3 regions of the Streptomyces sp. NPDC087440 genome follow, and region 1 is predicted to be linked to each of the others. Evidence: riboswitches for the same ligand, from Rfam matches in the RefSeq annotation. Region 1 holds a riboswitch; each other region holds the start of a gene.
The links. A riboswitch is a leader RNA that binds a small molecule or an ion and turns the genes downstream of it on or off. The one in region 1 is predicted to bind cyclic di-AMP.
Positions count from the first base shown of each region.

Region 2: linked by a shared signal. The riboswitch ahead of ACIO3O_RS05500 (NlpC/P60 family protein) and the one ahead of ACIO3O_RS10615 (M23 family metallopeptidase) in region 1 are both predicted to bind cyclic di-AMP.
Region 3: linked by a shared signal. The riboswitch ahead of ACIO3O_RS26870 (peptidoglycan DD-metalloendopeptidase family protein) and the one ahead of ACIO3O_RS10615 (M23 family metallopeptidase) in region 1 are both predicted to bind cyclic di-AMP.

Region 1 is NZ_JBIUXN010000003.1:550,773-558,049, forward strand. Features, by position in the region: gene ACIO3O_RS10600 (GNAT family N-acetyltransferase) at 1-1,122, opposite strand, end outside; gene ACIO3O_RS10605 (HPr family phosphocarrier protein) at 1,272-1,553, shown strand; gene ACIO3O_RS10610 (GntR family transcriptional regulator) at 1,738-2,397, opposite strand; gene ACIO3O_RS10615 (M23 family metallopeptidase) at 2,575-3,366, opposite strand; cyclic di-AMP (ydaO/yuaA leader) riboswitch at 3,380-3,550, opposite strand; gene ACIO3O_RS10620 (M16 family metallopeptidase) at 3,795-5,159, opposite strand; gene ACIO3O_RS10625 (M16 family metallopeptidase) at 5,207-6,571, opposite strand; gene ACIO3O_RS10630 (DNA topoisomerase (ATP-hydrolyzing) subunit A) at 6,867-7,277, shown strand, end outside.
Region 2 is NZ_JBIUXN010000002.1:171,507-178,783, forward strand. Features, by position in the region: gene ACIO3O_RS05475 (LuxR C-terminal-related transcriptional regulator) at 1-280, shown strand, start outside; gene ACIO3O_RS05480 (alpha/beta hydrolase) at 447-1,565, shown strand; gene ACIO3O_RS05485 (hypothetical protein) at 1,584-1,757, opposite strand; gene ACIO3O_RS05490 (NlpC/P60 family protein) at 1,900-2,967, opposite strand; gene ACIO3O_RS05495 (hypothetical protein) at 3,221-3,574, shown strand; gene ACIO3O_RS05500 (NlpC/P60 family protein) at 3,588-4,817, opposite strand; cyclic di-AMP (ydaO/yuaA leader) riboswitch at 4,816-4,989, opposite strand; gene pcrA (DNA helicase PcrA) at 5,211-7,277, shown strand, end outside.
Region 3 is NZ_JBIUXN010000015.1:17,679-24,955, forward strand. Features, by position in the region: gene ACIO3O_RS26860 (STM4015 family protein) at 80-1,030, shown strand; gene ACIO3O_RS26865 (SGNH/GDSL hydrolase family protein) at 1,074-1,865, opposite strand; gene ACIO3O_RS26870 (peptidoglycan DD-metalloendopeptidase family protein) at 2,106-3,125, opposite strand; cyclic di-AMP (ydaO/yuaA leader) riboswitch at 3,130-3,337, opposite strand; gene ACIO3O_RS26875 (tyrosine-protein phosphatase) at 3,649-4,449, shown strand; gene ACIO3O_RS26880 (DUF6126 family protein) at 4,459-4,809, opposite strand; gene ACIO3O_RS26885 (helix-turn-helix domain-containing protein) at 4,811-5,419, opposite strand; gene ACIO3O_RS26890 (aspartate aminotransferase family protein) at 5,484-6,914, opposite strand; gene dxs (1-deoxy-D-xylulose-5-phosphate synthase) at 6,919-7,277, opposite strand, start outside.

The DNA of each region.
Region 1 (7,277 bases):
TACGGACTCCGAGGTGTTGATGATGCCGAAGGCGTTGGGCCCGATGATCCGCATCCCGTACGAACGGGCCCGGCGCACCAACTCCCGCTGCCGCTCCCGCCCTTCGGCCCCGCTCTCGGCGTACCCGGCGGCCAGCACGACCAGCCCCTGCACCCCGCTCGCGCCGCAGTCGGCGACGACGTCGAGGACCTTGTCCGCCGGGACGACGACGACCGCGAGGTCCACCGGGACGCCGATCTCCGCGACGGAGCGGTACGCCGGGACGCCTTCGAGTTCGCTCACGCCCGCGTCCAGGGCCGCGTTGACCGCGTACGTACGACCCGTGAAGCCCGCTCCGAGGAGGTTGCGCAGGACCGTGCGCCCCACGGACTGCGGGGAGCGGCCCGCGCCGACGACCACGACGGAGCCGGGCGCGAGGAGCCGCTGCACGGAGCGGGCCTCGGCGCGGTGCTCGCGGGCGCGCTGCACGGCGAGCGAGCGGTCGGTGGGCTCCAGGTCGAATTCGAGGCGGACGACGCCGTCCTCGAAGGAACGCTTCTGCTGGTAGCCCGCGTCCGTGAAGACCTTGATCATCTTGGAGTTGGCGGGGAGCACCTCGGCGACGAAGCGCCGGATGCCGCGCTCGCGGGCGACCGCCCCGATGTGTTCGAGGACGGCGGAGGCGACGCCCCGGCCCTGGTGGGCGTCCTGGACCAGGAAGGCGACCTCGGCCTGGTCGGCGTCGGGGCCGGAGGCGGGCAGGCCCTGGGCGTTGATGCGGTCGTACCGGACCGTGGCGATGAACTCTCCGCCGACGGTGACGGCCAGGCCCACCCGGTCGACGTAGTCGTGGTGGGTGAATCGGTGGACGTCCTTGGCGGACAGCCGGGGGTAGGGCGCGAAGAAGCGGTAGTACTTCGACTCGTCCGAGACCTGCTCGTAGAAGCTGACCAGCCGGTCGGCGTCGTCCGTGGTGATGGGCCGGATGCGCGCCGTGCCGCCGTCGCGGAGCACGACGTCGGCCTCCCAGTGGTCGGGGTACGCGTGCTCCGGCCGGTGGGGGTGCGAGCGCTCCGCCTGGTCGGAGTGCGCGTGCCGGCGCGCACCGTTCACCTGATCCGCATCGTCCGCAGCCTTGGCCATGGGTGCAGCCTACGACTCGCGGGCACCCGGAGAGCGGGGCAGTCTGGTCCTGTCCGGCCCGTCCTGTTCGGGACTTTCGCCGGGCAGAGCAGCCCGCACCACGTGAGAGACTGGTCTAGACAACCAATAAGCACATGAAGGGCAACACCATGGTTGAGCGCCGCGTCACCGTCGGCTGGGCCGAGGGCCTGCACGCCCGCCCCGCCTCCATCTTCGTCCGCGCCGTCACGGCCACCGGCGTCCCCGTCACCATCGCCAAGGCGGGCGGCAACCCGGTCAACGCCGCGTCGATGCTGGCGCTGCTGGGCCTGGGCGCGCAGGGCGGCGAGGAGATCGTGCTGGCGTCCGAGGCCGAGGGCGCGGACGCCGCCCTGGACCGTCTCGCGAAGCTGGTCGCCGAGGGCCTGGACGAGCTCCCCGAGACCGTCTGAACCCCTGCGGCCCCCGTGAGGTCCGCTTGAGGTCTGCTGAAGACCTCCGAAGGTCGCGCCCGTACGGGCGAATTCTTCGCGCAGAAGCCGCGGCATCCCGAATTCGGGGGCTGCGGCTTCTGCCGTTGCCGGGGAATTCCAGGAGTACGTGAATTGCCGTGCTCCCCTTTATAGGGCCCGCATGTTAATTCCGGCCGCCTGCAACGTTGACGGCATGTTGCGGAATCCTCATGCGGTGCGCGGCCACCGCCCGCTCCGCGTGCCGCGCGGTCAGCGCCCTCGCCCGTTCGGCGTCGCGGCGGGCCACCGCGTCCACGATCGCCCCCCGTTCGGCCCAGAGCTCCACGGGCCGCTCCGGACGCTCGACGACGTATATCCAGGCGATCTTATGCTTGAGCTGGGTGAGCAGGGCGATCAGCCCGGGGCTGCCGGACGCCTGGGCGAGCGTCTCCTGGAACCAGCCGCCGAGCGCCCCCAGATCCGCGGTCTCGGGCCGCCTGACCCGCTCCTGCCCCAGCCTGACCAGGCCCCGGAGCACCTTGAGGTGGGCGTCGGTGCGCCGGGCGGCCGCCCGTGCCGCACCCAGTGGCTCCAGCAGCGCCCGCATCTCCAGCAGGTCGGCGGCCTCCTGTGCGCTCGGCTCGGCCACACAGGCGCCCGCGTGCCGCCGGGTGACGACGAAGCCCTCGGCCTGGAGCGTGCGCAGCGCCTCGCGGACAGGGACGCGCGAGACGCCGTACCGGCGGGCCAGCACCTCCTCCGTGAGGCGGCTGCCGCGTGGCAGGACGCCGGAGACGATGTCGTCGCGGATCGCCGTACACACCGAATGCGCGGGAATACGCATGCCCGGATCTCCGTCCGCCCGCCGAATTGTTTCCGTCAACTGTATTGCAGTGGCGGGGAATTACGGAAGGAAATCCGCGACCGATGGCCTCCGGGCACGAAAAATGCCCCGGCTCGCGGGGAGCCGGGGCATTTTCACGAAGGCCTCAAGCGGGGCGCTCGCTGCGGGGTGTGCGGGTCAGACGCTGACGCCGTGCTCGCGCAGGTACGCGACCGGGTCGATGTCCGAGCCGTACTCGGGCGAGGTGCGGGCCTCGAAGTGCAGGTGCGGGCCGGTGGAGTTGCCGGTCGAGCCGGACAGGCCGATCTGGTCGCCGGAGCCGACGGACTGGCCGACCGAGACGCCGATCGAGGAGAGGTGGCCGTACTGGGTGTACGAGCCGTCGTTCATCCTGATCACGATGTTGTTGCCGTACGCGCCGCCCCAGCCGGCCTCGACGACCGTGCCGGAACCGACGGCGACGACGGAGGAGCCGGAGGAGGCGTGGAAGTCGACGCCGGAGTGGCTGCCGGAGGACCACAGGGAGCCGCCGGACTTGTAGCTGGTGGAGACGTACGAACCGGCCACCGGCAGGCGGAAGGTGTTGAGGCGCTTGCGCTCGGCCTCGCGGGCGGCGCGCTCGCGCTCCTCGCGCTCCTTCTTGGCCCTGGCCTCGGCCTTGCGCTTGATCTCGGCCTTGCGCTCGGCCTCCGCCTTGCGGGCGGCCTCGGCCTCGTCCAGCGCCTTCTGCTGCGCGTGGGCCTGCTCCTCGATCCGCTGGGCCACGGTCGCGGCGGAGTGGTCCAGGGCGACGGCGCGGATGGTGCCGGTGTCCTCCGCGGCCAGGTCCTGCTCGGCGGCGATGGCCTGCGGGGCCAGGGTTCCGATGACACCGGTCGTGGTGAGGGCGGCGACTCCGGCGATGTTGGCGCTCTTGCGCGACAGCACGGAGGGACGCCGGTGCTTCCCGGCGGCACGGGTGAACGCCATGGAGTGGCTGTGTCCTTTCCTTCCTTCTCGCCTACCGGGTTAGCTGACGGGTTCGGAGCAGGAAGGTCTCCTACGGACTCCACCCACCCGTGAAGGGCGATGGCGTCCGATTCACCCCAGGGACTTCGTATGGGTCCCCGGCTCCCCAGGCTCGCGCCTGACGGGGACTCGGCGATGACTGCCCGGTGCCGCGGTTGCGGCGCACTCTGACGGACAGCCGGGTCGACGCTAAACGGCCGTACTTTCAATCTCCAAACAGACGGCCGTTTTTGTGAAGGAGCCCACACGGCAGACAGGCAACCTCCGCAATAATTCGGACATAAGGGAGGACCCCGACGACTCGGAAGTCGTCGGGGTCCTTCTTGTCATGCTTTGTGGTGCTCCTGCGGATGACCTTTGATCGGTCAGCCAGCCGGTCGGCAGACCGGTCAGCTGACCACCGTGACCTCGCCGATGTTCAGCGCGCGCACCGGATCGGCGATCCGCGAGGCGTCGCCGACCAGGACCGTGACCAGCTTGTCCACCGGGAAGGCGTTCACCACGGCGGCGGTGGCCTCCACGGTGCCGGTCGCGGCGAGCCGTGCGTACAACTGGGCCTGGAAGTCGTCCGGCAGCTGCTGCTCGACCTGGTCGGCCAGCGTGCCCGCGACGGCCGAAGCCGTCTCGTACTTGAGCGGGGCGACCCCGACCAGGTTCTGCACGGCGACGTCGCGCTCGGCGTCGGTGAGGCCCTCGGCCGCGAGCGTCCGCAGGACCTTCCAGAGGTCGTCCAGGGCGGGCCCGGTCGACTCGGTGTCCACGGAGCCGCTGATGGCCAGCATGGCCGCTCCCGTGCCGTCCTCGGCGGAGCGCAGCACCTGGCCGAAGGCGCGCACGCCGTAGGTGTAGCCCTTCTCCTCGCGCAGGACGCGGTCCAGGCGGGAGGTGAGGGTGCCGCCGAGGCAGTACGTGCCGAGCACCTGGGCGGGCCAGACGCGGTCGTGCCGGTCGGCGCCGATGCGGCCGATCAACAGCTGCGTCTGGACGGCGCCGGGCCGGTCCACGACGACCACCCGGCCCGAGTCGTCGGCGGTGATCGGCGCGAGGGGGCGCGGGGCCGCCGTGTTGCCCGTCCAGGCGCCCAGGGTGTCGGCCAGGACGGCGTCCAGGTCGATGCCGGTGAGGTCGCCGACGACGACCGCGGTGGCGGTGGCCGGGCGGACGTGCGCCTCGTAGAAGGCGCGCACGGCCGCGGAGTCGATGTTCCGAACCGTCTCCTCGGTGCCCTGGCGCGGGCGCGACATGCGCAGGTCGGCCGGGAAGAGCTCGTGGGAGAGCTGCTTGGCGGCCCGCCGCTGCGGGTTGGCCGCCTCGTGCGGCAGCTCGTCGAGCCGGTTGCGGACGAGACGCTCGATCTCGCCGTCGGCGAACGCCGGTGCGCGCAGAGCGTCGGCGAGCAGTCCGAGCGCCTTCGGCAGCCGGGAGACCGGGACTTCGAGGGAGACCCGCACGCCCGGGTGGTCGGCGAACGCGTCGAGGGTGGCACCGCAGCGCTCCAGCTCGGCGGCGAACTCCTCGGCGGAGTGCTTGTCGGTGCCCTCGGTGAAGGCGCGCGACATGATCGTGGCGACGCCGTCGAGACCCTGGGGCTCGGCCTCCAGGGGCGCGGCGAGGAAGACCTCGACGGCCACCAGCTGCTGGCCGGGGCGGTCGCAGCGCAGCACGGTCAGGCCGTTGGGCAGGGCGCCGCGCTCGGGGGCCGGGAAGGCCCACGGGGTGGCGGGACCCGGCTGCGGCTGCGGGTGGAACTGCATCTCGCTGGTCACGGCTGCGCTCTCGCCGGTGGTGGCTGCGGTCTCCGTCACTTGTCCGCCCCTTCCTGCTCGTCTTCGTCCTGCACGCCTTCCTGTACGTCGTCGGAGGCGGCCAGCGGTTCGTACACCAGGACCGCGCGGTTGTCCGGGCGCAGCCGGGCCTCGGCGACGACCCGGACCTCTTCGGCGGTGACCTCCAGCACGCGGTTCACCGCGGTGAGCGCGAGCTGCGGGTCGCCGAACAGGACGGCGTACCGGCACAGTTCGTCGGCGCGGCCGGCGACCGTGCCGAGGCGGTCCAGCCATTCGCGCTCCAGCTGGGCCTGGGCGCGCTCCATCTCCTCGGCCGTGGGGCCCTCCGCGGCGAACCGGGCGAGCTCCTCGTCGACGGCGGCCTCGATGGCCACAACCTCCACGCCGCCCGAGGTCTTGACGTCCAGCCAGCCCAGCGAGGGGGCACCGGCCAGGCGCAGCAGGCCGAAGCCCGCCGCCACGGCCGTCTGGTCGCGACGTACGAGACGGTTGTGCAGCCGGGAGGACTCGCCGCCGCCGAGGACGGTGAGCGCCAGGTCGGCGGCGTCGGCCTCGCGGGTGCCGTCGCTGGGCAGCCGGTAGGCGGCCATCAGCGCACGCGCCGGGACCTCCTCCTCGACGACCTCGCGCAGTTCGCCGCCGATGACGTCGGGCAGCGAGCCGTCGCGGGGCGGCTGCTTGCCGTCGTGGCCGGGGATGGAGCCGAAGTACTTCTCCACCCAGGCGAGCGTCTGCTCGGGGTCGATGTCGCCGACGATCGACAGCACCGCGTTGTTGGGTGCGTAGTACGTACGGAAGAAGGCGCGGGCGTCTTCGAGGGTGGCCGCGTCCAGGTCGGCCATGGAGCCGATCGGGGTGTGGTGGTACGGGTGGCCCTCGGGGTACATCAGCGCGGTCAGCTTCTCGAACGCGGTGCCGTAGGGCACGTTGTCGTAGCGCTGGCGGCGCTCGTTCTTGACGACGTCGCGCTGGTTCTCCATCGACTCGTCGTCGAGCGCGGTGAGCAGCGAGCCCATCCGGTCGGCTTCCAGCCACAGCGCCAGCTCCAGCTGGTGCGCGGGCATGGTCTCGAAGTAGTTGGTGCGCTCGAAGCTGGTGGTGCCGTTGAGCGAACCGCCCGCACCCTGCACCAGTTCGAAGTGGCCGTTGCCCTTGACCTGGGCGGAACCCTGGAACATGAGGTGCTCGAAGAGGTGCGCCAGGCCGGTGCGGCCCTTGACCTCGTGGCGCGAGCCGACGTCGTACCAGAGGCAGACCGCGGCGACCGGGGTCAGGTGGTCCTCGGAGAGGATCACCCTCAGACCGTTGGCAAGCCGGTGCTCGGTCGCGCTCAGGCCGCCGGAGCCGGCCTGCGCTGTGGCCGTGTGACCCATGGGCATGTACGTCCCTTCGATCGCGTATGAGACAAGTCCTGCAATTAAGTCCTGCCACTGTATGCAAGCGCACTGACAGTCCGCGAAGTTCCCGTTTCCCGGAGTCTTCGTTCTTCTCCTGCCGAGTCTTCGTTGTTCTCCTGCCGACTCCGCTCCCGTACGGCCGCACGGCCGCTACGGACGGGTCGAGGTCGGCGTTGTCAGTGGGGCGGTCCACAATGGTCCGCGTCAGGAACCCCCGCGTCCGCACGAATCAGTCCAGCAACCGCCCGTTGAACAGTGAGAAGGAGCCGCGCCCGCGATGGCCCGCCGCAGCACGAAGACCCCGCAGCCTGACGAGGCGTTCGAGGAGAAGATCCTCGACGTCGACGTCGTCGACGAGATGCAGGGCTCCTTCCTTGAGTACGCCTACTCGGTGATCTACTCGCGCGCCCTGCCGGACGCGCGGGACGGCCTCAAGCCCGTACACCGGCGCATCGTCTACCAGATGAACGAGATGGGCCTGCGCCCCGACCGGGGGTACGTGAAGTGCGCCCGCGTCGTCGGCGAGGTGATGGGAAAGCTGCACCCGCACGGCGACGCGTCCATCTACGACGCGCTGGTGCGCATGGCGCAGCCGTTCTCGATGCGGCTGCCGCTGGTCGACGGGCACGGCAACTTCGGCTCGCTGGGCAACGACGACCCGCCGGCCGCCATGCGGTACACCGAGTGC
Region 2 (7,277 bases), on a different contig from region 1:
CGGCGACGCGGTGTTCTCGCCGCGCCTGGCCGGGTTCGTGCTCGACGCGTTCGCCTCCACGGACGCGCCGCCGGTCGACGAGGACATGGACCGGCTCACCCAGCGCGAGCGCGAGGTGCTGCGGCTGATCGCGCGCGGCTACGCGTACAAGGAGATCGCCAAGCAGCTGTTCATCTCGGTGAAGACGGTCGAGTCGCACGTCTCGGCGGTGCTGCGCAAGCTCCAGCTCTCCAACCGGCACGAGCTGACCCGGTGGGCGACGGCGCGACGCCTGGTGTGACACCGGCGCTGGTGCGGGGGCCGGCACCGGCGCTGGTGCGAGGGCACGTCCTGGCACCGGCCCTGGTGCGAGGGAGCCGCCCTGGCACCGGTGCCGGTGTGAGGCGCACGACAGGGGGGTGAGGTCGGGAACCTCCGTTCGGGAAGACCCCTCTCCTCCTCATGTGATGAGTCTGACCGGGACCCCCTTCTTCGTGACCGCGATATGCCTGCTCGTGGTCGCCGTCGTCCTGCCGCTGGCGCTGTGGAGCCGGGTGCGGGGACCCGCCGCGGTACGCGCCGCCGTACGCCTGCTGATGCTGGTGTTCGCGCAGGTCACCGCCATCACGGTGGTGTTCGTCGCGGTCAACAACGCCAATGGGCTGTACGACACCTGGGAGGACCTGCTGGGGGCGTCCGACCACGCGGGCACGGCCGCCGACCTCGGCCCCGACGGCACCGGCGGCCAGAAGCTCTCCGAGCAGCCCCGGCAGGTCGCGGCCTTCCGGCCCGTGGACGACGCCAGGATGGGCGAGGGCGTCCAGGTCACCGACCTCAAGGGCCGCTTCTCGGGCGCCGAGGGCGAGGTCTACGTGTGGCTGCCGCCGCAGTACGACGACCCGGCGTACAAGGACAAGAAGTTCCCCGTGGTGCAGCTGCTGCCCGGCTACCCGGGATCGGCGAAGGCCTGGTTCGGGGCGCTCCAGGTGAACAAGCAGCTGAAGCCGCTGATGCAGCAGGGCAAGGTGAAACCCTTCATCCTGGTGTCGCCGCGCACCACCCTGCTGGGCGACCAGACCGACACCGGCTGCGCGAACACCCCGGGCAAGGTCAACGCGGACACCTGGCTGAGCGTCGATGTCCGCAAGATGGTCACCGACACCTTCCGGGCCTCCGGCAAGGCCGCGGACTGGGCGGTCGGCGGGTACTCGGCGGGCGCGCACTGCGCCACCAGGCTGGCGATCGCCCACCCCGACCGGTACCGCGCGGGCGTCAGCCTCTCCGGCTTCAACGACCCGAACGGCGAACCGGCCGCCCTCACCGCCGCCACCCCCCAACTCCGGCGCGCCAACAACCCGTACCTCATGCTGAAGCAGGCCAACAAGGCCGGGAAGCCGCCGCACACCGCGCTGTTCGTGTCGGGCGCGGCGGGCGACGGCTACGAGGCGGCGAACGCGCTCAAGGGCGAGGCGAAGAAGCCGACGACGGTACGGGTGGTGAAGACCGTGGGACCGCACGGCACCAGCGTGTGGAAGCAGCAGGTGCCGGAGGTCTTCCGGTGGCTGTCGGAGCAGGTCGGGAAGTAGCCGCGGGAGGGCCCGGGGTCAGTAGCGGCCCGCGGTGCCGTGCCCCCGGCCGCCGCCGCGCAGTCGGCCGAGCAGCGACCTGGCCTGTGCGCGCCTGCGCGGATTGGCGGCCTCGCGGCGGCCGCGGGCGATGGTGCGGCGGCCCTGCGGGCTGCGGGCGTAGCTCTTGAGCTTGCTGATGATGCCGGGCATGGGGTTCCTCCGGTCGTCCACTGCGCCGTGGAGGTCACGGCCCTGCACGGCGTGTACCCCTGCCCGACCCGCTGATGCGGCGGGATCACGCCACCCGCCAGGACCCGGCCTCCTCCGCACCACCCGCCTCGCCGCGGGCCCCTCACACCGGCCGTGTCGCCCCCACCATCGGCATCTGGTCGATCGGCGCGATCCGCACGGGGGCGCCGGGGCGCGGGGCGTGGATCATCTTGCCGTCGCCGATGTACAGCCCGACGTGCGAGATCCCCGAGTAGAAGAACAGCAGGTCCCCCGGCGCGAGTTGGGAACGCGAGACCCGCTGCCCCGCGTTGATCTGGGTGTACGTGGTCCGGGGCAGCGACACCCCGGCCGAGCGCCAGGCAGCCTGGGTCAGTCCCGAGCAGTCGAAGGAGGAGGGGCCCGTGGCGCCCCAGACGTAGGGCTTGCCGAGCGCGGAGTAGGCGAAGGACACGGCCTGCGCGGCCCGGGCGTTGGGTGCGCCGACCGAGCCGCGCGGCAGCTCCCGGCCCGCCGAGGCCCGGTCGGCGCGTTCGCCTTCGCCCCCGTGCCCGTCCTGGGCGGCGTACCGGGCCCGGTCCTCGCCGGTCAGCCGGGAGAGCAGCTCCTCGGCCTCGGAGATGTTCCCCTGGATCTTCTCCTTCTGCTTCTTCAGCTCGGCCTCCTCCTGGGCGAGCTGGCCGAAGCGCTGCCCGGCGGCGCCCCGCAGCCGGGCGATCTGCGCGAGCTGCCGCTGCGCGCCCCGGACCTTGGCGGCCTGGAGCTCCCCGGCCCGCCCGGCGACGGCGGCCCGCTCCAGGTACTGGTCGGGGTCCGAGGTGAGGGCGACCTGCAGGGCGGGCTCGATGCCGCCGGAGCGGTACTGGGCCGCGGCCATCGAGCCGAGCGACCTGCGCTCGACGTTGAGCTGCTCGGTGCGGCGGGCCGCCTCGTCGCGGAGCTGGTCCAGGGACCTCTTGGTCCGTACGGACTTCTCCTTCACGCCGTTGTACGTCTCGGTGGCGGTCTCGGCGTCGTGGTAGAGCTTGTCGACCTTCGACTTGATCTGGGCCGGGGTGAGCGTCGGCTCCGCGTGCGCGGTGCCCTCCAGGGCGGTGCTGCCCGCGGCTCCCGCCAGTGCGAGGGTGACCGCGGTGGTGCGGGCGGTACTGCCGCCGAGTGAGCGCTGCTTGGGCTTCCGGTGCGCTGCCACGAGGGCGTTCACGTCCTTCCACGGGTACGGCCGGTGGGGGTGGGGGAGTCGGCCATCTGGGGAGGGACGCTAAACCTGCCCGTCACGGGGCAGCCTTCGAACGACCGCTAATGCCCGCAAGTGCTCAGACATTGGTCGAGATCGATCACGGCGAACGAGGCGGAACCACTGCTTCCGTTCCCTCTGTGACCGATGGGGCACAGTGGCCCGCCCTGCCGCATGAGGCGTGCTAACGGCTGGCTAGGCTCCGGCCATGGACGTACTCCTCAACATCTTCGTCGGCCTGCACATCATCGGCATCGCCTCCCTCCTCGGCGGGTTCCTGACCCAGATGAAGGCGATGGGCGCGGGCACCGCCCGCTTCAGCCCCGCGATGCTGCACGGCGCGCTGACGATGCTGATCACCGGGGTCGCCCTGGTCGGCATCCACCAGGCCCAGGACCACAACGTCAACAACCTCAAGATCGGCATCAAGCTGGCGATCCTCGTGGTGATCCTGGGCCTCGTCTACGTCAAGCGCGACGAGGAGAAGGTGGAGAAGGCACTGTTCGGCGCGGTCGGCGGGCTGACGGTCGTCAACATCTTCATCGCCGTCCTGTGGAACTGACGCCGCCGGGCACTCAGACGGGCCGCACGCTCCCGTGGATCGGCATGTAGAAGATCGACTCCTCGCGCACCTGCGCGTTCGGCTTCGGCGCGTGGATCATCATCCCGTCGCCCTTGTAGATGCCGACGTGGCTGATGTCGTCGTAGAAGAACACCAGGTCACCCGGCTTGAGGTCCTTCGTCGCGACCCGCTCGCCGACCTTCACCTGGTCCCAGGTGGTACGCGGCAGGTCCACCCCGGCGGCCTTCCAGGCGGCCTGGGTGAGCCCCGAGCAGTCGTACGAGGAGGGGCCGGTCGCGCCCCAGACGTACGGCTTGCCGAGCTGGGCCCGCGCGAAGGCCAGCACCTTCCCGGCCTTCGTGGAGTACGAGCTCCCGGAGCCGGAGCCGGAGCCCGAGCCACTGTCGGAACCCGAGCCCGAGCCACTGTCGGCACCCGAGCCCTGTCCGGAGCCTTCGGCGGGCTGCGGCTGCTCCTTCTGCCGCTCCCGCTCCTTGGCCGCCTCCGCCGCCTGCCGCCGCGCCAGCTCGTCCGCCCTGCGCCGGGCCTCCGCCTTCCGCTCGCGCTCCAGCTGCTCCAGCCGCGCCTTCTCCTGCGTGCTCAGCCGCGACAGCAGCCCGCGCGCCTGGCCCAGCTTGTCCTGCACGTCCTCCTTGGACTGCCGCAGCGCCGCCTGCGCCGTGGTCAGCCGTTCCAGGCCGCGGGTCGCCTCGCCCCGCTTCCTCGCGGCGGCCTCCTGCTGGGTGCTGTAGTCGTCGACCAGCTTCTGCTGCCGCTCGTTGGCCCGGGCCATCACCCGCCGGGACGCGAAGTACGACGCGGGGTCGTCCGAGAGGAACAGCGCGGAGGCCGAGCCCACCGACCCGCTCCGGTACTGGGACGCGGCGAGCGAGCCGAGCGTGCGCCGGGCCTGGTTCAGCCGGTCGGTGCGCCGGGCGACGTCGTCCAGCACCCCGTCGAGCCGCTGCTTCTGCTTGCGGGTGGCCTCCTTGGCCGCGTTGTACTCCTGGGTCGCCGCCCCGGCCTGCCGGTACAGGGCCTCCACCTTCTGCTGCACCTCCTCGACGGAGGGCTTCGGCGCGGCCGGGGAGGCCTGCGCGGGCTGGGCGACGATGCCGACGGTCACCAAGGCGGCGGTGGTGACGCCGACGCCGGGCGCCGAGGAACGCATCGACGCGGCGATACCGGGCCGTGGTTTGCGGTGCGTGGGCGCAGGCTTGCGGTGCGAGGACACAGCGGGCAATTCCTTCCGTGGACCGCCTACCGGGTTAGCTGTCGGGTTCGGGCTCACGGAAAGGAAGGCGTGCCCTACGGCCCTCGGGTGTGGGGGTACGGGCCGATTCACCCCGGTGGTGTGTGTGGGTCCCCGGTTCCGAACCGCCGTGCGGGCGGGCCGGATTCGGCGTGCGACGACCGTTCCGGCGCGGTTCGCCGAGGGGGGTACGGGCCGCTCGCGCAGCACCGTAACGAATGGCTGTGACGGGTGGGAAGCCTGATGTTCGATATGCCCGATACATTTTCGTGACCTTCGTGGCCTTCGTGAGGGTGTGAGCGGAAGGCCACGGATGGTGGTCGCGGAGGGTTCTGGCGGAATCCGGACCGGGCTGTCAGTGGGGCCGCCTAGACTCGGTAGGCGATGAGCAGCCTCTTTGACGACAGCTTCCTGGCCGACCTCCAGAACAAGGACGACTCGGCCCCGCCGCCCCCGGAGGACACCGACGAAGGTCCCCCTCCGGAGGAGGTTCCGCACGACCTGTTCGAGGGGAAGTTCGACGGCCCGCCGCCGCCCCGGGACGCCTACTACCGGGACGGCGCCCCCCGCCCGGTCCTGGACCCGGCGGCCCTCCTCGACGGGCTGAACGACAACCAGCGCGCCGCCGTCGTGCACGCCGGGTCGCCGCTGCTCATCGTGGCCGGAGCCGGTTCCGGCAAGACCCGGGTGCTCACCCACCGCATCGCGCACCTGCTCTCCGCGCGCGGTGTGCACCCCGGCCAGATCCTCGCGATCACCTTCACCAACAAGGCCGCCGCCGAGATGAAGGAGCGCGTGGAGGCCCTGGTCGGCCCGCGCGCGGGCGCCATGTGGGTGTCCACGTTCCACAGCGCGTGCGTGCGCATCCTGCGCCGCGAGTCCAAGAAACTGGGCTTCACCAGCTCCTTCTCGATCTACGACGCCGCCGACTCCAAGCGCCTGATGGCCCTGGTCTGCCGCGACCTGGACCTCGACCCGAAGAAGTTCCCGCCGAAGTCCTTCAGCGCCAAGGTCTCCAATCTCAAGAACGAGCTGATAGACGAAGAGACCTTCGCGGGCCAGGCCGCCGACGGCTTCGAGAAGACCCTCGCCCAGGCGTACGCGATGTACCAGTCCCGCCTGCGCGAGGCGAACGCGCTGGACTTCGACGACATCATCATGACGACGGTGCACCTGCTCCAGGCGTTCCCGGACGTCGCCGAGCACTACCGGATGCGTTTCCGCCACGTCATGGTCGACGAGTACCAGGACACCAACCACGCCCAGTACACCCTGGTCCGCGAGCTGGTCGGCCCCTCGGGCCCCGGCCTCGCACCCGGCGAGCTGTGCGTCGTCGGTGACGCCGACCAGTCGATCTACGCCTTCCGCGGCGCGACGATCCGCAACATCCTCCAGTTCGAGGAGGACTACCCGGACGCCACGACGATCCTGCTGGAGCAGAACTACCGCTCCACTCAGACGATCCTCACCGCCGCCAACGCGGTCATCGAGCGCAACGAGAACCGCCGCGCGAAGAACCTCTGGACCGACGCCGGCGCGGGCTCGCTCATCACCGGATACGTCGCGGACACCGAGCACGACGAGGCCCAGTTCATCGCCGAGGAGATCGACCGCCTCACCGACGCGGGCGACGCCAAGGCCGGAGACGTCGCCGTCTTCTACCGCACCAACGCCCAGTCCCGCGTCTTCGAAGAGATCTTCATCCGGGTCGGCCTGCCCTACAAGGTCGTCGGCGGCGTCCGCTTCTACGAGCGCAAGGAGGTCCGGGACATCCTGGCCTACCTGCGCGTCCTGTCCAACCCCGAGGACACCGTCCCGCTGCGCCGCATCCTCAACGTGCCCAAGCGCGGCATCGGCGAGCGTGCCGAGGCCATGATCGACGCGCTCTCCCTGCGCGAGCGGATCAGCTTCCCGCAGGCCCTGCGCCGCGTCGACGAGGCGTACGGCATGGCCGCCCGCTCGTCCAACGCCGTCAAGCGGTTCAACACGCTGATGGAGGAGCTCCGTACGATCGTGGAATCGGGAGCCGGACCGGCCGTCGTCCTCGAAGCGGTCATGGAGCGCACGGGCTACCTCGCCGAGCTCCAGGCGTCCACCGACCCGCAGGACGAGACCCGCATCGAGAACCTCCAGGAACTCGCCGCCGTCGCCCTGGAGTTCGAGCAGGAGAACGGCGACGAGGACACCCCGGGCACCCTCTCCGACTTCCTGGAGAAGGTCGCCCTGGTCGCCGACTCCGACCAGATCCCCGACGAGGACGAAGACGGTTCCGGCGTCATCACGCTGATGACGCTGCACACCGCCAAGGGCCTCGAATTCCCGGTCGTCTTCCTCACCGGCATGGAGGACGGCGTCTTCCCGCACATGCGCTCGCTGGGCAACACCAAGGAGCTGGAGGAGGAGCGCCGCCTCGCCTACGTCGGCATCACCCGCGCCCGCGAACGGCTCTAC
Region 3 (7,277 bases), on a different contig from region 1:
GGGCGACCGGCGATGTCAGTGGCTCTTGGTAAACCTTTTCGCACATCAGTCGGCCGTACGGCGTGAGGAGCTCGCGGACATGTACAGCATTGACCACCTCTCGGAGTTCCACGGTCTGCCGGTCGTGACCTTCCCCGAGCCGGGCGACGACGCCGCGCTGCCCGACGCCGACACCGTGGCCTGGCGTGTGCACGTCGAATCGTGGGACGGCGAGGAGGACTGGATGGAGTCCTTCGACCGGTTCCTCGCCGCGGTCGATCCCGGCCGGGTGCGGGCACTCGTCATCGGCAGGTGGGGGGAGTTCGGGCCGGAGTCCAGCAGCACCGTGCTGTCCTTGATCACGGCTGCGGCGGACCGTCTGACGACCCTGGAGGCGGTCTTCATCGGCGACATGACGCCGGAGGACGAGGAGATGTGCGGCATCGAGCAGTCCGACGTGACGGTCCTGCTCTCCGCCTTCCCGGACCTCGTCGAACTGGGCGTACGCGGCGGCACCGAGCTGGAGTTCCCGCCGGTCACGCACGAGAAGCTGCGCCGCCTGACCATGGAGACGGGCGGCCTGCCCAGGGCGGTGGCGAACGGCATCGCCGCCAGCACCCTGCCGGCCCTCACCCACCTCGACCTGTGGCTCGGCGAATCGGGCTGCGGCGGCGACGCCGAACTCTCCGACCTGGCACCACTGTTGGACGGCACCCGCTTCCCGGGCCTGACGTACCTGGGCCTGCGCAACAGCGAGATCCAGAACGAGATCGCCGAAGCGGTCGCGGGCGCCCCCGTCGTCGCCGGACTGCACACCCTGGACCTGTCCAACGGCGTGCTGGGCGACGAGGGCGCGGCCGCCCTGCTGGAGGGGCAGCCGCTCACCCACCTCCGGTGCCTGGACCTGCACCACCACTTCCTCTCCGCGGAGATGGAGCGGCGAATACAGGCGGAGATCGCGGCGCACGGCGTGCGCGTGGACCTGTCGCAGCGCAACACGCCGTGGGGCGGCAGGGGCTCTGCGGGCCGGTTCACGTCCGTGTCGGAGTGAGGCGGGCGGCCGGGCTGCCCCGCCGCACACCCCGCAGCGGGGATCAGAGCGGAAGCAGGTCCGGCCGCTTCGCCTCGACGTGGTCGCCCGAGCTCTCGCCGCGCAGGCGTCGCCCGATCCACGGCACCAGGTGCTCGCGCGCCCAGTCGATGTTGTCGCGGCGCGCTTCGAGGCGCCCGCGCGGTGCCATCGGCGGCCACGCCTGGTCGGGGTCGGCCGGGATCTCCAGGCCGAGGACCTGACCGGCCCGCAGCGCGACCCGGGTGTGCCCCTCGGGAGAGAGGTGCAGCCGGTCGGAGTCCCAGGCGCGCCGGTCCTGCACGGACCTCAGCGACCACAGGTCCAGCACCGGGCAGTCGTACCGGTCGGCGATGGCCCGCACGTGCGCCGAGTACGTGGCGACCTTGCCGCGCAGATGGCGCAGCACCGGGATGCCCCGGGTGTCGAAGCCCGTGGTCACCATGACCGTGCCGACCGCCGAGGTGAGGTCGGCGACGGCCTTCTCGAAGCGCTCGGCGACGTCGTCGGGGTCGGTGCCGGGCCGGATGATGTCGTTGCCGCCCGCACAGAAACTGACCAGGTCGGGAGCCAGCTCCTTGGCCCGAGGGACCTGGTCGGCCACGATCTGGTCGAGCAGTTTGCCGCGTACGGCGAGGTTTGCGTATCGGAAGGTGTGCTCGGGTACCCGGTCGTCCAGAAGGACGGCCAGCCGGTCGGCCCACCCGATGAACGCGCCGCCGGGGCCAGGGTCTCCGACCCCTTCGGTGAAGCTGTCCCCGATCGCCGCGTACGACCCGATGGTGCCTGCGCTGAATGATCTCGAATCGTCTGCCACGTCGATACATCCTTCACTTTCGCAAGTGACCTACGCCACCGTAGGGAGGGGTTGACGGGGGGTGAGATATGCCACCGGTCAAGATTCACCCAACCCGGAATACAGAGGTGGCGCCTCCTGGGACGAGTCTCGCCCCCGCACCGGGAGGGGCGCGGGGGCGAGTACGCCGAATGGCCGGGCCGCACGAAGGACGACCGTGAGGACGACCGTACGGAAGAGGACCGTACGCGAGCGGGAAGGCTAGAGCGGGACGCCGTTGCTGCGCAGGTAGCCCAGCGGGTCGATGTCCGAGCCGTAGCCGGGGCCGGTGCGGATCTCGAAGTGCAGGTGCGGGCCGGTGGAGTTTCCGGTGGAGCCCGAGTAGCCGATCTGCTGGCCGCCCGAGACGCTCTGTCCGGAGCGGACGCCCAGTGCGGAGAGGTGGGCGTACTGCGAGTAGCGGCCGTCGTTGTGCCGGATGACGACCTCGTTGCCGTACGCGCCGCCCCAGCCGGCGGAGACCACGGTGCCCGCAGCGACGGCCTTGACCGGGGTGCCGGAGGAGGCCCGGAAGTCGACACCGGTGTGGTAACCGCTGGACCAGCTGCCGCCCGAGGCGCGGTAGGGGGTGGAGACGCCGGAGGGGACGGGGGCGCTGAACCCGGAGCGCTGCGACTGCTGCTTGCGCTCGGTGCGCTGCTCGGAACGCTGTTCGGCGCGCCGCTCCGTCCGCTTCTCGGAGCGCTGCTCGACCCGGTTCTCCGTGCGCTGCTCGGCGCGCTTGTCCGTACGCTCCACACGCTCGGTCCGCTGCTGCTGCGGGACCGGCGCGGAGGCCTTCTGCTCAGCGGCGGGGGCCTTGCCGCCGAGGGTGAGCTTCATGCCGGGGTAGATCAGCGAGGGGTCCCCGCCGACGACCTTCTTGTTGTCGGTGTAGACCTTCTGCCAGCCGCCGCGCACGTCCTGGTCCGCCGCGATCTTCGACAGGCTGTCGCCGGACACCACGGAGTACGTACGGGTGTCGGTCTTCGGCGCGGAGGGAGCGGCGGGGACAGCGGCGGGGGCCGCCTGCTGCGGCGCGGCCGTGCGCTGCTGCGGCAGCTGCACCTGGGGCGCCTCCTGCGGCAGCGCGACCGGGGCCGCGCCCTTCTCGGCGGCGTGCGCCCCCGTGGCGCCGATGAGCGGAAGGGCCAGCGCCGCACCGCCCGTACCGGCGGCGACGAAGCCCCGGGTGAGCGAGGAACTGGACTTCGGGCGGCGGTGCTTACCCTTTGCGGGCATGACGGATTCCTCTCCGGCGCCTGCGAGGTGAGCTGTCGGGTTCGGGCTGGAGATGCCCGGCCTCGCTCCCCTGGGAGCGCTGCTTCACCCCGAGCCGCTCCGGCGGGCTGGTGCCCTCCGGTACCGGCGTACTACCTGGGTCCCCCGCTCCTGCCACACGAAGAAATGGGATGCGGACTCCGAGCGGTGGCAGGATTCGGCGGTCCACCCGGATTGACGGTGACCGTAAGCGAGTGCAGACCGCCGGAACAAGCCGTTCCCGCCTTCTCCCTCTCCCGGACACGTCTTCTCCACGATTCTCCCGGTGGCGCGCAGCCGTCCCGGATGTCATCTCCCGCCCCTGGCCTGCCGTTTGACGCTTCGGCAGCAGAAGTCACGGCCTTCTCTATGATTCTGCTCACTCGCACCCCTGTACGCCCCAGATGGTTGCCCGAGGCCCCCATTTCGGGACGCTTCTGTCGTATCGTCGGCCAGTGCCCCTCGTCGGCGTGCCCGCGCCGGCGAACGACCTTGAGGAGCACTCGTGACGCAGCAGGCATCGCCGTCGGCCGAGCCGGATCTCGCAGGTGTACGGAACTTCCGCGACGTGGGCGGGCTGCCCGCCGCCGACGGGCGGCGGACGCGGTACGGGCGGCTCTTCCGCAGCGGTCACCTGGCGCACGCCACCGAGGCCGACACAGTGTTCTTTGGCTCCCTCGCCCTGCACACGATCTTCGACTTCCGCAATGCGGCGGACCAGAAGCTGGAGGGTCCGGACGTCGAGCTGACGGGCGTACGGAACGTGAACATCCCGCTGAGCGACCCGGCGGACGGCGCCGAGTTCTGGCGGATGGTGCGCGACGGGGACATCGACCAGCTGCGCGAGATCCTCGACGACGGCAAGGCCGCCGCGCGCATGACAAACTCGTACCGCCGCATGATCAAGGACCGCACCGCCGAACACAGCCGGGTGCTGCACGCCCTGGCCGAGGACAGTGTTCCGGCGCTGATGCACTGTGCGGCGGGCAAGGACCGCGCGGGCCTGGCGATCGCGGTGACGCTGCTGGCCGTGGGCGTGGAGCCGGACGCCGTCCGGGCGGACTACCTGAAGTCCAACGACCCGCACCGCCGCTACCGGGTGCGCCGCACCAGCACCTCACCGGACGCCATGAACGCCGAGGTCATGAGCCTGCTCGCGCCGCTCTTCGACGCCCGCGTCGAGTACCTGGACGCGGCCTTCGCCACCATCGAGGAGATCTGGGGCACCACGGACGCCTACCTGGAGCAGGGCCTGCGGCTGACCCCCGAGGTCCGTGAGGCGCTGCGCGAGCGGCTCACCGAGTAGCCCCTGCGGTCAGGCGTCGCCGATCGTGAAGAGCAGGAAGATGAACGCGGCGATGATGTGCCCGACCACGATGTAGAGAAAGACCCGCACCACCAGCCCGTGCGGCGCCTTGTCCGCGACGAAGCCGTCCGGACCTGCCTTGCCCGCACCGTCCTGCCACTCGGCTCCCCGGTCGGAGCCGGGCCGGGCGGCGCGGGCCGCCTCCTCCGCGGCGCGGGCGATGGCGTCCATGGCGGCGGTCTGCGCCTCGGTGAGCTGGTGCGCCGGGGTGGGCCCGGGAGCCTTGACGAAACCCTGCGGCGAAGCGGCCCCCTGCGACGGGGCGAGTCCCTGCGGCTGGGCGGCGGCGAACTCGGGCATCTCATGACTCCTGGGGCAGGCAGAGCCCTGCGACGGTGCTCTGCATCAGTGTGTGGAGGAAGAGCAGCTCCGCCCCGTCCGGCGTCACCGCGGTGATCCGGTGCGGGGTGAGCGAGTCGAAGTGGGCGCTGTCGCCCTCGTCCAGGGTGTGCACACGCTCCCCGAGGACAAGACGCAGGCGGCCTTTGAGCACGTACAGCCACTCCTCGCCGGGATGGACCCGTACGAGCTCCTGCTGGGCGGCGTGCGGGACGTGGACCCGCAGTGCCTGCATGGCCCGGCCGTGGCTCCCGGCCTGGCGGTACGTCCAGCCGTCGGCCTCGCGGGCGGTCATCTCGCCGGCCCGCACGACGGCGTCCGGGTCGGCGGCCGTCTCGCCGAGGACCTCGGAGACGGTCGTACCGTAGATGCGGGCCAGCGCGAGCAGCAACGGCAGCGAGGGCTGGCGCTGCCCGGTCTCCAGCCGGGAGAGGTGCGCGGGCGAGAGCCCGGCGCGGCGGGCCGCGGCCTCCAGCGTGAAACCGCTGCGGCGGCGGAGTTCTCGCAGGTGGGGGGCGACGGAAGGCAGGTCCACGGGGCCTTCGGCCGCCTCTTCGAGGCGTGGCGTCATGCCGTCCATTGAGCCAGACTGCTTGCCTCTGGGGCAAACTTCTTACCCCAGAGGCAAAAACGGCTCAGCGGTTCGCGACCGCCTGCTTCACCAGTGTCCTGCCGAAGTCCCACATCAGGCCACCGCCGGAGTGTGCGTCGTCCATCACGGCGGTGAAGGCCTCCACGAACCGGTCGACCTCCTTCTCCCCCACGGTCAGCGGCGGAATCAGCTTGATCACTTCCAGGTGGTCGCCGGACACCTGGGTGAGGATCCGGTGCTTCTGGAGCAGCGGTACGACGACCATCTGCGCGAAGAGTCCCTTGCGGGCCGCCTGGAGCATCGCCCACCGGCTGCGCAGTTTCAGCGAGGACGGCCGTCCGAACTCGATGCCGATCATGAGGCCGCGCCCCCGCACGTCGTGCAGCAGCTCGTACTTCCCGATCAGGGCCGCCAGCCGCGACGTCAGCAGCTCTCCCGTGCGCCGCGCGTTGGCCACGACCTGCTCGTCCTCCATCACGGAGAGCACGGCGAGCCCGGCCGCCATGGCCTGCGCGTTGGACCCGAAGCTGGCCGAGTGGACCAGCACCCGGTCCATGGACGAGTACACCTTCTTGAAGATCCAGTCCTTGCCGAGCGTCGCACCGACGGGCACGTACCCGCCCGACAGCGCCTTCGCCACGCACACGAGATCCGGCTCGACGCCGTCCTCGTGCTGGTACGCGTAGAAGTCGCCGGTGCGGCCGAGGCCCGTCTGCACCTCGTCCGCGATGAGCAGCGCCTTATGCCGGTGCAGCAGCTCCTGTGCGGCGCGCAGGAATCCCGGCGGGGACTCCAGCACCCCCTTGCCCTGGATGGGCTCGACGACGAACCCGGCGACGTCGCCGCGCTTCAACTCCCTCTCCAGCGCGGCCAGATCACCGAGTCCGATCGCGGTGTCGGGCAGCAGCGGGGCGAATCCGTCCCGGAAGCCCTTCTCCCCGTTGACCGAGAGCGACCCGGTGGTGAGCCCGTGGAAGGCGTGCGCGCAGTACAGGATGCGCGGCTTGCCGGTGGCGTACCGGGCGAACTTCAGCGCGGTCTCGACCGCTTCGGTACCGCTGTTGCCGAAGAACACCCGGTCCAGGTGCGGGCTGTGCGCGAGCAGTTTCTCGGCGAGCAGGCCCGGCAGCGGCTGGCAGTCGAAGCGGGTGAGGTCGGCGAGCTGGGCGTCGAGCACGTCGTGCAGGGCCTTGCGGACGACGGGGTGGTGGCGGCCGAGGCCCATCACCCCGAATCCGGCGAGCATGTCGAGGTAGTCGTTGCCGTCGGCGTCCCAGAAGTACGCACCCTCGGCCCGCTCGTACACCCGGTCGAAGCCGATGGTGTGAAGCATGCGCGGGAGCTGGTGGTTGAGGTGCCGGGTGTGCAGCTCGTACCGTTCCCCACCGCGTGCGGCGAGCAGTGCCGCCAGGTCGAATCCCCGGGCGGCCCCGTCCCCGGCGGGCGCGAGAGCCTCGGGCGCGTCTTCCGTCATTCCGTCAGTTCTCCTTCTGTTCGCTTGTCTTCTTCTGTTCGCTTGGTTTCGTCTCGTACGGAGTCATGGCCGCCCCGATGCGCCCGGCGATCTCCACGGGCATCAGCCCGATGTCGGCCAGCACCTCGCCGCGCTTGGCGTGCGCGAGGAACTGCTCCGGAATCCCGAAGGTCCGCAGCGGTACGTCGACGGACGCGTCCCCCATCGCCTGCCCGATCGCCGAACCGACGCCTCCGGCACGGGAGTTGTCCTCGATCACGGCGACGAGCGAGTGCAGGGCGGCGAGCGGGGCGAGCGCCGGGTCGACGGGCTTGACCCAGCGCGGGTCGACCACCGTGCACCCGATCCCCCGCTCCCCCAGCA